2 regions of the Massilia sp. IC2-476 genome follow, and region 2 is predicted to be linked to the other one. Evidence: predicted binding sites of a transcription regulator. Region 2 holds the regulator's gene; the other holds the start of a gene.
What was found. The regulator FNR, encoded in region 2, switches genes on or off when oxygen is low (the NO sensors DNR and NnrR bind a similar motif). The targets are predictions, from matches to a motif close to TTGATNNNNATCAA.
Positions count from the first base shown of each region.

Region 1: a site for FNR is predicted at 2,994-3,007, ahead of LK539_RS14955 (KamA family radical SAM protein). Genes of this name have one in related genera too.

Region 1 covers NZ_JAJFER010000005.1:154,331-161,510, reverse strand. The annotation lists gene LK539_RS14970 (acyltransferase family protein) at 1-1,465, shown strand, start outside; gene LK539_RS14965 (transposase) at 1,512-2,711, opposite strand; gene LK539_RS24550 (MerR family DNA-binding transcriptional regulator) at 2,702-2,893, opposite strand; gene LK539_RS14955 (KamA family radical SAM protein) at 3,118-4,518, shown strand; gene LK539_RS14950 (MFS transporter) at 4,550-5,833, shown strand; gene LK539_RS14945 (sorbosone dehydrogenase family protein) at 5,928-7,180, shown strand, end outside.
Region 2 covers NZ_JAJFER010000006.1:268,098-275,277, forward strand. The annotation lists gene LK539_RS17345 (DMT family transporter) at 1-808, opposite strand, end outside; gene LK539_RS17350 (AraC family transcriptional regulator) at 867-1,625, opposite strand; gene fnr (fumarate/nitrate reduction transcriptional regulator Fnr) at 1,636-2,400, opposite strand; gene LK539_RS17360 (hypothetical protein) at 2,516-4,171, opposite strand; gene LK539_RS17365 (cytochrome ubiquinol oxidase subunit I) at 4,523-5,992, shown strand; gene cydB (cytochrome d ubiquinol oxidase subunit II) at 5,996-7,003, shown strand; gene LK539_RS17375 (DUF2474 family protein) at 7,023-7,148, shown strand.

The DNA of each region.
Region 1 (7,180 bases), on a different contig from region 2:
GGGCTGGCGGCTGCGCCTCAACCTGCTCTCGCTGGCCGCCGTGCTGGCGCTGGCCTCCTTCATCGTCAACATCGGCGGCATTGCGCAGTACCCCAGCGCCACCTTCTATTCGCCGGCCAGCCGCGCCTGGGAACTGCTGCTGGGCGCGAGCCTGGCCTGCCTGCAGATGCGCCCGCCGAGCGCCATGCGCCATCCGCTGTGGCCGGGGGCGTGGCCGAACCTGCTGGCCTGGCTTGGGCTTGCCTTGCTGGCCGCCGGGCTGGCGCTGGTCACGCGCGAGCGCCCCTTCCCCGGCTGGCTGGCGCTGCTGCCGGCGGCGGGCGCGCTATGCCTGATCGGCGCCGGGCCGCAGGCCTGGTTCAACCGCGTGGTGCTGTCGAACCGCGTGCTGGTCGGCATTGGCTTGATCAGCTATCCGCTCTACCTGTGGCACTGGCCGCTGCTGTCCTTTGCCCAGATCATCGAGTCGCGCGAACCCGCACTGCAGATCCGCGCCGGCCTGGTGCTGCTCGCGCTGCTGCTGGCCTGGCTGACCTGGCGCGTGGTGGAGCGTCCGCTGCGCGCCGCAGGAAGCAAGGGCGGCGCCTGGGGCCGCGTCGCCGCGCTGTGTGCGCTGATGCTGGCATGCGCCGGCAGCGGCGCCTATATCTACCTGAACGAAGGACTGCCGGCGCGCAGGCCGATCCAGGACAACATCGCCAACCACAAGGCGCTGGTGGTGGTCGAGGACCGCGCCAGCGCCGCGGCCTGCCGCAAGCGCTTTGGTTTCGACACCGACTACGAGTACTGCCAGCTGGCCGACCCGGACCGGGATCCGACCGTGGTGCTGGTCGGCGACAGCCACGCTTTCCACGTGGTGGCCGGCCTGAAGAAGTACTACAGCAGCGTGGGCGAAAACCTGCTGCTGCTGTCGACCCGCCATCCTTACTGGGGCATCCCCACCCGGGGCGACCCCTACCAGGAGGCGACTGGGCCAATGCTCGACCTGGCGCTCGCCATGCCTTCGGTAAAAACCGTGGTGTTCTCGACCCACCTGCGCCTGTGGCGGCATCCGCACCAGCGCTTCGTGCTGGAGGCGGCGCGCGAGACCTTCCGCCGCTTCACCGCGGCCGGCAAGCAGGTCATCTTCATGAGCGACGTGCCAAAAATGGGCTTCGATCCGCGTTCGTGCATCAAGCGTGCCGGGGTGGCATCGTCGGCGACCCGGGTGCCGTGCGCGATCCCGCGCGCCGACTGGGAAGAGCAGGTCGAACACCAGCTCGGCATCCTGGACGACTTCAGCCGCGAATTCCCGCAGCAGTTCTTCTGGTTCGATGCGGCGCAGGCCGTGTGCGACAAGGAGCGCTGCCACGCCATGGTGGACGGGCGCCTGATGTACCGCGACGACAATCACCTGAGTTACGAAGGCGACCTGCTGGTCGGCAGGCATTTTGCCGAGTGGATGCGGCAGCGTACGGCGAAGTAGGGCAGCCGTGACCGGCAATTGTCCGTTCCTCCAAACTTACGCAAAGCTATGCAGAGCAGGCTTTGCCGTTGGATTCCTGCTTCACCGGGGCCGGTTTCGCCCTGTGCTTACGCTCAAGGCCAGCGCCTGCCCCTCCACAGGCAGCGACGGTGGAACTCACCGCCAAGTTCTTCAGGTTGATGGCTGCATTGATGTCGCGGTCGTGTTGCGTCTTGCAGCACGAGCAAGTCCATTGCCTTGTTCCCAAACCGAGCGCTTCGTGCTTGTAGCCGCAGCAAGAGCACAGGCGACTGCTCGCGAACCATCGGTCGGCGACGACCACCTGCCCGCCCCGCCATGCCGACTTGTACTCCAGCTGGCGGCGCAGTTCGTACAAACCCATGTCGGCAATGGCGCGCGCCAGGCGGGAATTGGCCATCATGCCTTTCACGTTGAGATCTTCGATGCCGATCGTGTGAAAGCAGCGCGTGATACTGGTGCTGAGTTGATGCAGGCTGTCACGGCGGATGTTGGCGATTCGCTCGTGCAATCTTGCCAGTTTCAGCCTGGCCCTGGCACGGTTGCGTGAACCTTTCACCTTGCGCGACAGGCTGCGCGAGAGGCGCCGCACACGATCCAGCAGGCTCCGAAGCGCCTTTGGCCCCGTGACCTTTTCTCCCGTCGACAAGGTGGCCAGCGCCGTGATGCCGAGATCCACGCCGACCGCGCCTTGTGTTTCGGCTGGCCGTGAGCAATGCTCTGGCGTGTCCACGGTAATGCTGGCGTACCAGTGGCCGGCAACGCGTGAAATCGATGCCGATACGATATGACCGGCAAAGCGCAGCGTCTCGCACATCCGGACCCAGCCGAGCTTGGGGATGCGGATGCGCTTGTCTTGCATGCGAAACTGATCGTTGGACAGGCTGAAACGGTCATCCCGTCCTTTCCTGCGAAATACTGGGAAACCGGCACGCCGGGCAAAGAAGTTTTCGAAAGCGCGCCCCAGCTGAATGATTGCCATCTGCGGCGCGTTCTTCGTCACCTCGAGCATCCATGGAAACTGCGCGCGCTTGATGGCATTGAGCTGGCGCCGCAAGGCCGCTTCACCCGGCTTTGGCAACGCTGGATCGGCCTTGCAGGCCGCATATTGATTTTTCCATGCGTCCAGCGCCCAGTTGTAGGCGAAACGGGCAACCCCGGCCGCGCGCGCGAAATACGTCGCTTGCACATTGTTCGGATCGAGTCGGATGCGCTGGGCTACGAGCACTGCGCCTCCCGTGGTTGTACTGCTGCGCAAGGCTGGAATTGCTGGCGCGGCGCGGCGTGGTCGTAGCGCCGCTGCCCGCCGTCAGTCCTGCTTGGTCGTAGCCGGCCCCGGGCCTCCCAGCGCCGCAATGTGCTGGTCGAGGCGCCCAAGGCGGCGGTACCGCTTGGAACCAGTTTGTCCATGCACCATGAGACCGTGCAGGTTTAGATAAGTTTCGAACTGACAGCTTGAAACCCGTTCTGCGCTTCCCTTGTGCTAGCTCCCGCTATCGGACCATTCTGATTGATTGACGGCAATTCTCCGGAATTTCCGGAACGTAAGATGAATTCTTCCCGGCAACGTTGCATATGCAAGTTTGTCCTCGCCGGTATCCCCATCTTTCGTTTCCTGGAGAACTCCCGTGATCATGACCGAATCGACGCCCTCCAAGTTCAAGCCCTATACCCGGCAGAGCATCCACCTGGCGCGCCAGTGGCAATGGCTGACGCCGGAGTTGCAGGAAGCGGTGCAAGTGGTTTCCCATGTGCTGCCGTTCCGGGTCAATGCCTATGTGCTGGAGGAGCTGATCGACTGGGACAAGGTGCCGGACGATCCTATCTACCGTCTCACCTTTCCGCACCGCGACATGCTGCCGGCCAGCGAGTACGAGCAGCTGCGCGACCTGGTGCTGTACAAGAAGGACGAGGCGGCGATCGCGAAGCTGGTGCACGGCATCCGGATGCGCATGAACCCGCACCCGGCCGGCCAGATGACGCACAACGTCCCGCGCGTGAACGATGCGCCGCTCAAGGGCCTGCAGCACAAGTACAAGGAAACCGTGCTGTTCTTCCCGAGCTCGGGCCAGACCTGCCACGCTTACTGCACCTTCTGCTTCCGCTGGCCGCAGTTCGTCGGCATGGACGACATGAAGTTCGATGCGCGCGAGTGCGGCGAACTGGTGTCCTACCTGGAGAGCCACACCGACGTCACCGACGTCCTGATCACCGGCGGCGACCCGATGATCATGAACACCCGCTCCCTTAGCGAATTCATCGAGCCGCTGCTCGAGCCGAACCTGGCCCACATCCAGAACATCCGCATCGGCACCAAGTCGGTGGCCTACTGGCCGCAACGCTTCGTGTCGGACAAGGACAGCGACGACCTGCTGCGCCTGTTCGAGAAAGTCGTCCGGTCGGGGAAGAACCTGGCCATCATGGGCCACTACAACCATGCGGTCGAGCTGCGTCATCCGATCGCGCAGCAGGCGGTCAAGCGCATCGTCGGCACCGGCGCCACGCTGCGCATGCAGGGGCCGCTGATCCGCCACATCAACGAAGACCCGAAGAGCTGGGCCGAGCTGTGGACCACGGGCGTGCGCCTGGGCGCCATCCCGTACTACATGTTCGTCGAGCGCGACACCGGCCCGCGCGACTACTTCTCGCTGCCGCTGGCGCGCGCCCACCAGATCTTCCAGGAAGCCTATTCGATGGTGTCGGGCCTGTCGCGCACCGTGCGCGGTCCTTCGATGAGCGCATTCCCGGGCAAGGTGGTGATCGACGGCGTGGTCACGATCAACGGCGAGAAGCTGTTCGCGCTGCAGTTCCTGCAGGCGAGGAATCCCGAATGGGTGCGCCGTCCCTTCTTCGCCAGGTACGATCCGGACGCCACCTGGCTCGACCACCTGAAACCCGCCTTCGGGCGCGACAAGTTCTTCTTCGAGCAGGAGAGCGGCGGCCCGCTCAAGGGACCCGGCGGACGCGTCATCCCGCTGGTGCCGGCCGGCCAGCTGCACGGCGAAGGCGAGGGCGCCGCCCAGGACGCTGCCTGAGCCGGCACTGCGGACCGCTTTTTCCCCTCCTATGCAGGCGCCCGCCACTTCGCCACGCCTGACCGGCGTGGCGGTTTTTTTCTACGTGTTCCTGCCCTTCGCGCTGGGACACTACCTATCCTCGCTGCTGCGCAATGCGAACGCGGTGCTGGCCTCGCACCTGGTCGGCGCGCTCGCGCTCACGCCGGGGGAACTGGGGCTGCTCACCAGCGCCTTCTTCTTCGCCTTCGCCTTGGTCCAGCTGCCGGTCGGGATCGCCCTCGACCGCTGGGGACCGCGCCGGGTGCAGCTGGCAATGATGCTGGTCGGCGCGCTCGGCGCCCTGCTGTTTTCGCGCGGGACCGGCTTCACCCAGCTGCTGGTGGCGCGCGCCGTCATGGGATTCGGCCTGGGCGGCTGCTTCATGGCGGCGGTGAAAGCGGTGTCCACCTGGATCGCGCCCAGCAAGCTGCCTTCGGTGCACGGCTACCTGATCGCTGTCGGCGGGCTGGGGGCGGCCACCGCCACCATGCCGGTGCGCCTGGCGCTCGAGTACACCGACTGGCGCGGCCTGTTCGCGATCCTGGCCGGGCTCACCGCCTGTTCCGGACTCCTGATCGCGCTGCTCTACCCGCGCGATACGGCGGCGACGCCCAGGCGCGGCCCGCTTGGCGAAGCCCTGCGCGGGGTGTTCCGGGCGCCGGTGTTTCGCACCACGGCATCGCTGGTGCTGATCCCGCATGCGGTGTTCTTCGGCATCCAGGGCCTGTGGATCGGGCGCTGGCTGACCGACGTCGCGCGCTTCCCGGACGATGCGGTGGCCTACCTGCTCTACATGGGCATGGCCGCGGTGATCTTCGGCGCCATCGCGGTGGGCACGATCACTGAATGGGCAGGGCGGCGCGGTATCGCTCCGCTCGACGTGGCGGCGGCCGGCATCGGCGTCTTCCTGCTGGTGCAGGCGGCCTTCATCGTCAACTACCAACCGAGCTTCCAGCTGCTGTCGGTGCTGTTCACGCTGGTGGGGACGATCACGGGCATCGAGTACGCCATCATCGCCCAGTCGATGCCGCGCGAATTGACCGGGCGCGCGGCCACCTGCCTGAACCTCCTGATCTTCATCGGCGCCTTCGTGGTGCAGGCGGGCTTCGGCCTGCTGGTCGGGCTGTGGACACCGGATGCGGGCGGCCATGCGCCGGCGATCGCCTACCGCGCCGCGTTCGCCGTGCTGGTGGCGGTGCAGCTGCCCGGGCTGGTCAGCTTCGTGCTGCGGCGCCGGCGCGAGCGCCGTGCGGAAGTTGCCGGCGTGGACGAGGCATTGGCGGCGCCATCTTGAGGCCCGGGTCTTCGCTGCGCTAACGGGCGGCACGCAATGCGCGGATTGGCTAGCATCTGGCGACGCGGACGCCGCCCGCCCACAGGAGAAGACCATGCGCCCTTATCCAATCGGAGCCGTGCTGTTGCTGCTGGCCGCCTGCGGCGATCGTTCCACCCTGTTGCCAGGCGCCGACGTCGGACCCGCGCCGGTCCTCGCGTCCCCGGTCAAACGCATCATCCCCACCGTCGACATTGCTCCCGCCAGGGGCTGGCCGTCCGGCGGCGCGCCAAGCGCAGCAAGCGGCCTCGCGGTAAAAGCCTTTGCCGACGGGCTCGATCACCCGCGCTGGCTACTGGTGCTGCCCAACGGCGACGTGCTGGTGGCCGAGACCAATGCCCCCGAGCGTCCCGAGGACAAGAAGGGGATCCGGGGCTACGTGATGGGCAAGGTGATGGCCAGGGCCGGCGCCGCCGTGCCGAGCGCGAACCGCATCACGCTGCTGCGCGATGCCGACGGCGACGGCGTGGCCGAAACGAAGTCGGTCTTCCTCAAGGGGCTGAATTCGCCCTTCGGCATGGCCCTCGTGGGCGACATGCTGTACGTGGCCAATACCGACGGCATCCTGCGCTTCCCCTATCGTGGCGGCGATACCGCGATCACGGCCAGTGGACAGCCGGTGGCGCCGCTGCCGGCAGGGCCCTTGAACCACCACTGGACCAAGAACATCATCGCCAGCCCGGACGGCCGCCGGCTGTACGCCACGTCGGGCTCGAACAGCAACGTCGCCGAGAACGGCATGGACAAGGAGGTCGACCGCGCCGCCATCCTCGAGGTCGACATCGCCAGCGGCCGCACCCGCACCTATGCTTCCGGCCTGCGCAACCCGAACGGCATGGCATGGAATCCGGAGACCGGCGTGCTGTGGACCGTGGTGAACGAACGCGACGAACTGGGCAGCGACCTGGTGCCGGACTATCTCACGTCGGTAAATGAGGGCGGCTTCTACGGCTGGCCGTACAGCTACTACGGCAGGCATGTGGACGAGCGCGTCACGCCGCCGCGCCCCGACCTGGTCGCCAGGGCGATCGTGCCCGACTACGCCCTCGGCGCGCACGTGGCGGCGCTGGGACTAGCTTTTTACAAGGGCGCGTTGCTGCCCCGGTTCGCGGGCGGCGCCATCATCGGCCAGCACGGCTCCTGGAACCGCAAGCCCCTGTCGGGCTATAACGTCGTCTACGTGCCGTTCAAGGCGGGCCAGCCGGCCGGCAAGCCGGTCGAGATACTGGGCGGCTTCGTGAATAACAAGGGCGAGGCGCTCGGGCGGCCGGTTGGCGTGGCGGTGGACAAGGCCGGGGCCATCCTGGT
Region 2 (7,180 bases):
ACACGGTTTCGAACACGATCATCTGTCCCATCAGCGCCATCGGCAGCGCGCGGCTGGCGTAATTCCACAGGGCGTTGCCGACCACCGAGCAGAAGATGCCGACGGCGCTCACGACGCCGAGGAAGTGCAGCCACTCGGCCCCGCTGTGCGCGGCCGCGCCGGGCTGGAAGGCCGGCACCGCCAGCAGCAGCGCCTGGGCGCCCGTCATCACTCCCATCAGCAGGCTCCACTCCTGGCTGGAGACGCCTTGCAGGCGCGCCAGCCAGCGCCGGTTCACCACGGCGTAGATCGTCCACGACACCAGCGCGCCGAGCGCGCACAGCAGGCCCAGGCCCGAGCCGCCCGCCGCCCGCAGCGCATCCCAGCTGATACAGGCCAGCCCGGCGCCGCCCAGCAGCAGCGAGGGCGCCAGGCGCCGCAGCGGCACGGCGCCATGCTCGCGCAAGCCGGCCAGGGTGACGGCGAGCGGCAGCAGGCCGATCACGATCGAGGTCATGGCCACGCCGCCCGACTGCACGGCCTGGGCCACGAACAGGTAGTACACGATGTTGCCGAGCAGGCTGAGCCCCGCCAGGCCGCGCCAGTCGGCCCAGCTCAGGCTGCGCACCAGGCGTGGCCAGGAACGCGCGATCAGCACGGCCGCCACGATGCCGTAGGCGAGATAGCGTCCGGCCGACAGCTGCAGCGGCGAAAAGCCGGGCGTGAGTTCGGGCGCGAGGAAGACCAGTCCCCAGAAGGCGCCGGCGGTGATGCCGGCGCCGATGCCGAGCTGGGCCTGGCTGGATGTGGTGTGAATCTGCGACAGCATGGCAATCTCCTTTGATGGGAGATTGTCGGCGCCGCGCCGGGTGAAAGCTTGACCGGGTCTACTGCGTTTTTGACCCGGTCTCGCGCCGTGCGCGGCGGTAGGCGGCGGGCGTGGTGTCCATGGCGCGGCGCATGGCGCGGGTGAGGGCGCTTTGCTCGGAAAAGCCGGCCGCCAGCGCGATCTCGGCTACCGGGCGCTCCGTGCCGGCCAGCCAGTCGCAGGCGCGCTGCAGGCGGCAGCGCAGCAGCCAGTCATGCGGTGTGCTGTCGTGCTCTTCGCGGAACAGGGCGTGCAGGCGGCTGACGCTGACGCCGGCCGTGCGCGCCATGCTGTCGGTGCTCCAGGGCAGGCCGGGCTCGGCCTCGATGCGCGCCAGGAGGGCGGCCAGGCGCGAGGCCGGCTGGCCGGCGCCGAGGGTCAGGGTGTCGAGCAGCAGCGGCGTCCAGCCCTGCAGCACCGACGGGGCAGGCGTCCCGCCGGCGGCCAGGATGCCCATGAACTCGACCAGCTTGCGCGCCGCCGGGCCGATGGCAGTAAAGGGGCGTTCAAGCAGTTGCTGCCAGGGCCCCTGTTCGAAGCCGGGCATGCCGACGTCGAGGATCAGCGAGCGGTTGGCAACGGACGAGTATTGCGAATGCCAGGCGCCGGGCGCCACGAATGCGGCGTGCAGGGGATCGAGCCGTCCAAAGCGCCCCTCGATCTCCAGCGCCACTTCGCCGCTGACCGGCAGCACCACCTGGGCAAAGCTGTGGCGGTCCGCTTCGCGGCTCTCGCCATAGCTGCGCACATGCAGGTCGAGCAGGGGCGCGCTTGCCATGGGGCCCGCCTCAGCCCATCGGGCTGCAAACGTCGGTTCCGGCCGCCAGCGCCTTGAGCTTGGCCGGGTCGAGCAGGGTGACTTCGCGCTTGTCGACCTGCAGCCAGCCCTGTTTCTTGAAGCGCGACAGCAGGCGGCTGACGCTTTCGATGGTGAGACCGAGGTAGTTGCCGATGTCTTCGCGCGACATGCGCAGCTGGAAGCTGTTGGGCGAGTAGCCACGGGCCGCGTAGCGCGCCGACAGGTTCACCAGGAACACGGCGAAGCGCTGCTCGGCGCGCATATTGCCGAGCAAAAGCATGACGTTCTGCTCGCGCGTGATTTCCTGGCTCATGATGCGGTGGAAGTGGCGCAGCAGGGCCGGCACCTGGCCGAACAGTTCTTCCAGGCGCGAGAACGGGATCTCGCACACCTCGCTATCCTCGAGCGCCACGGCGTCGCAGTGATGGGTGCCGCTGATCGCGTCCATGCCCAGCAGTTCGCCGGCCATCTGGAAGCCGGTGATCTGGGCTTCGCCCGCGGCGTTCACCTGGTAGGTCTTGAAGTGGCCGAAGCGCACCGCGTACAGGTTGCGGAAAGGTTCGCCCATCGCATACAGGCGCTCGTCGCGCACCAGGCGCCGGCGCCGGCCGATGATCTGGTCGAGGCGGTTGATGTCGGCGTCCTCGAGCCCCATGGGCAGGCACAACTGGTGCATGCTGCAGGCGCTGCAGCTGGCCTTGATGACCTGCAGGTTGATGGGCGACTCGCCCGGCATCGACATCGGTTGGTTCATGGCGCAAAACGGAATGCTGATGGGTCCATTATAGACCGCTGTCCAGCTCAGGGCATTCCATTTTCCAAAAGCAATACTGCCGGGGCATGGCCCCGGCAGTCGTACTACGGAAGCATTATAGGTGATGGCGCTGTTCCGTCTTTATCCGGTAATACTCCTTGCGGCCTTGGCGCAGCACGGTGTCCGCGATCTGCGCGGCTTCGCCGGCTGCCTGGTTGACCGAGGCAAAGGCGTTCGGGTCGCGCTGGAGCGCATCGACGGTCCGGCGTGCTTCCTCGGTGCCGGCCAGCGCCAGGCCGAAGGTCGCGGACACGGCCAGCTCGGACGCCAGCGTCTCGAGGCTCGGCGCCACCACGTCCTGGCCGGCCTTGGCCGCCAGGGCCTTCTCCGCGCCCGCCTGCGGCGCGGCCAGCGAGCGCGCCAGTGCGATGTCGCTCGCGACCCTGGCCAGGAAGTCCACCGCCAGCTTGCTGCCCGAGCGGTTGGCCAGGTCGCCCAGGCGCAGGAGGGCGGCGTTCTTGGCGTTGAACACGGCGCGCCCGGCGCGCGTGCTGTGCACGAAGTCGATCAGCGGCTGGGCGGCGATCTCGCTGCCGATGTAGCCGAGGGTGGCCACGATCTGCGGCAGGAATTCTTCGTGCTTCTCCGGCTCGCCCACCAGCCAGTCGAGCAGCTTGCCCGCATCGGCTTCGCCGTACTGCGAGGCCAGTTCGTAGGGCACGCCCTCGATCCAGTGCTGCGATACGAAGTCGCGCACATCGAGCGGCGCCTTCATGTCGCCCAGGTCGCAGTTACAGCCGCTCGCCGCGAGCACCTTGCCGGTGACGGCGGCGGGGCCGGCCAGGTAGGCCGAGGACTCGGCGGCATTGACCACATTGTGGTCCACCCCGACCGACGGGTACATCACCGCGCGCGGGTCGTCGGTGCGGTGCGGCAGGCCGCAGTTGTGGCCGTACTCGTGCACCCAGATCAGGCCTTCCTGGTCGGCGGTGAAGCGCACCGCGGCCACGTTCACCGTGGTGCTGCCGACCGGCGCGCAGCCAATGATGTTGTCGCCGGGGCCGCCGCACCAGCGGATCGCCTGCACGATCTTGACGCCGGAACCGGCGCTCAGCAGCGCGTTCAGGTCGGCCGCCGTCTGGATGGTGCCCGGGACCGTGGCCGGCAGCAGCCGCACCGCGCCGTTGCGGACGAACTGGACCGGGGTGGCGACGTCCGGACCGGTATCGTCGCGCTGCAGGATGGTGCCCATGTCGGCCAGGATGCGGTCGGCCTCGGCGTCGCTCAAGGCGACGCTGCTGTGGCGGTGCACCGTCACCGATACCGAGCGCGGGCCGCTGGGCACCGGGTTGACGACCAGGTAATCGACGTAGAGGGCTATGTCCGAACTCCACTCGATATTGACCCAGATATCGACGCCGCCGGCGCGCGGCGCCACGTTGTGCACTGTGTAGCGGGCCGAGCCGATGAACTTGCCGGCGTCCGGGCCGCCGGCGGCGCCTTCGCCGATGGCGACGAAGACCTGGGAACGGGCGTTGACTTCCGACCAGTTCAGGCGCAGCACCCACTGGCCGCGCCGTGCGCCCCAGTTGTGGCGGTAGGTGAAGCCGTTGCCCTGCAGTGCGGGCTGCACCTTGCCCGGGTCCGCCTGGACGTCGGCCTTGGCCTCGGCGTAGGGCGCCTGGTTGGCCGAGGAGGGCGGCGCATCGGCGCTCCAGGGGCGGTCGAGGGTAAGGGCTGCGTCCCGGTCGAGACGGTCATTTGGCGACATGCTGTTCTCCTTGTGCTCAGGGGTTGACGACGAGGTCATCGACGTAGAGCGCGATGTCGCTGCTCCATGCGATGTTCACCCGGATATCGAGCTGCCGGGCCCGAATCGTCAGCCAATATAGACGAGCACAAGCGGTCGCCAGAGGCGATCTGAGCGGTCATTAATATGGATCAGTGGACTCCGGTTTTCTGACGGCGTGAAAGATTTTGGAAGTGAAACATGGCCTGCTGTACCGCCGTCACAGTCCGGCCATTTAATCGCCCTCGCCAAGCGTGCGCACCCGGCGCCCGTGCTAGATTCTGGACACGGCACTGGCATAGAGGACGCAGTACAACGACCACAGGAGAGCGCATGTTCGGTTTGTCGGCTTTGGATCTGGCGCGCGTGCAATTCGCGTTCACGATGTCTTTCCACATCCTGTTTCCGGCCATAACCATCGGCATGGCGAGCTACCTGGCGGTGCTCGAACTGTGCTGGCTGCGCACCGGGCGCCAGGTCTACGTCGACCTCTACCACTACTGGCTCAAGATCTTCGCCGTGTGCTTCGGCATGGGGGTGGTGTCCGGCATCGTGATGGCCTACCAGATCGGCACCAACTGGAGCTACCTGTCCGAATTCGCCGGCAGCATCATGGGACCGATCCTCTCCTACGAGGTGCTGACCGCCTTCTTCCTCGAAGCCGGCTTCCTGGGCGTGATGCTGTTCGGCTGGAACCGGGTGGGCCCCGGCCTGCACTTCGCCGCCACCTGCGCGGTCGCTGTCGGCACCCTGATCTCGGCCACCTGGATCCTGGCCGCCAACAGCTGGATGCAGACCCCGCAGGGCTATGCCATCGAGGGCGGGCGCATGGTCCCGGCCGACTGGCTGGCGATCGTCTTCAACCCCTCCTTCCCCTACCGTTTGCTGCACATGGTGATCGCGGCCTACCTCAGCACCGCCCTGATCGTCGGCGCCTCCGGGGCCTGGCAGCTCCTGAAGGGACGCGACAACCCGGCGGTGCGCAAGATGCTGTCGATGGCCATGTGGATGATCCTGCTGGTCGCGCCGATCCAGGCGGTGGTCGGCGATTTCCACGGGCTGAACACCCTCAAGCACCAGCCGGCCAAGCTGGCGGCGATGGAAGGGCACTGGCAGAACGAGGGCGAGCGCGCGATTCCGCTGCTGCTGTTCGGCATCCCCGACATGGAAGAAGAGCGCACCAAGTACGCGGTCGGCATTCCCCACCTGGGCAGCCTGATCCTCACCCACAGCTGGACCGGCCAGATCCCGGGCCTGAAGGAGTTCCCGCGCGAAGACCGGCCGAACTCGCTGATCGTGTTCTGGAGCTTCCGCCTGATGGTCGGCCTGGGCCTGCTCATGATCGCGCTCGGGGCCTGGAGCCTGTGGCTCAGGCGTGGCGGGCGAATATGGCACCAGCGCCTGTTCCTGCGCTTCGCCCTGTTGATGGGGCCGGCGGGGCTGGTCGCCATCCTGGCCGGCTGGACCACCACCGAGGTGGGGCGCCAGCCCTGGGTCGTGTACGGGGTGCTGCGCACGGCCGATGCGGTCTCGCCGCACGGCGCAGCCGCGCTGGCGCTGACCCTGGCCCTGTTCGTGGTGGCCTATATGTTCGTGTTCGGCACCGGCACCGTCTACCTGCTGCGCATGATGCGCAAGGGTCCGCAGCGCTTCGAGCTGAACCGTCCGCCGCAGGGCGGGCCGGGCGAGGAGCGCACGCCGATGCGGCCGCTGTCGGCAGCCGACGTGGCGAATGACGACAATGTGGACGACGAACCCGGCCCGGAAGGACCTGGGCAGGACGACGGCAAACGGGGGAGCTAGGCCATGGGCATCGACACCACCGTCATCTGGGCGGTCATCATCTTCTTCGCCGTCTTCATGTACGTGCTGCTGGACGGCTTCGACCTGGGCATCGGCCTGCTGTTTCCGTTCACGCCGAGAAAGCGCGACCGCGACGCCATGATGAACACCGTCGCGCCGGTCTGGGACGGCAACGAGACCTGGCTGGTGCTGGGCGGGGAAGGGCTGCTGGCGGCTTTCCCGATTGCCTATTCGATCATCCTGTCGGGCCTGTACCTGCCGCTGATCTTCATGCTGGTCGGCCTGGTGTTCCGAGGCGTGGCCTTCGAATTCCGCTTCAAGGCCAAGGAACATGAGCGCCACCTGTGGGACAAGGCCTTCATCGGCGGCTCGGTGGTGGCAAGCTTCTTCCAGGGCGTGGCGCTGGGCGCCTTCCTGGACGGGATCACGGTGTCGGGCCGCAGCTATGCCGGCGGGCCGCTCGACTGGATCGCGCCTTTCCCGCTGCTGGCCGGCGTCGGCGTGATGATCGCCTATACCCTGCTGGGCGCCACCTGGCTGGTGATGAAGACCGAAGGCGAGCTGCAGGCGCGCATGGTGCAGGTGGCGCGGCCCTTCGCCCTGATGCTGCTCGCGGCCATCGTCATCGTCAGCATCTGGACCCCACTGCGCGACCCGGCGGTGGCCGACCGCTGGTTCAGCTTCCCCAACATCGTGCTGCTGGCGCCGGTGCCGGTACTGGTGCTGGTCTTCATCGTACTGCTGCTGCGCTCGCTCACGCGCGATCCGCACCGGGTGCCCTTCGTGGCGGCGCTGGCCCTGATCTTCCTGGGCTACTCCGGCATGGCGATCAGCATCTGGCCGCACATCGTGCCGCCCGCGATCTCGATCTGGGAAGCGGCGTCGCCCCCGGCCAGCCAGGGCTTCGCGCTGGTCGGCACCCTGTTCATCCTGCCCATCATCCTGATGTACACCGGCTGGTCCTACTGGGTCTTCCGGGGCAAGGTCAAGGCCGATGCGGGGTACCACTGAAATGGCCACGCGGCGTCGCGTGACGCGCCGTGAGTGGATGCGGCGGCTCGGCTGGATGGCCGCCCTGTGGCTGGGCGGCGTGTTTACCCTGGCGGCGGTGGCCTACGTGATACGGGTGCTGATGCAGGCGCTGGGGATGCGCTAGCGGCGCCGCCCGGGAAGCGGCCCGACCAACCG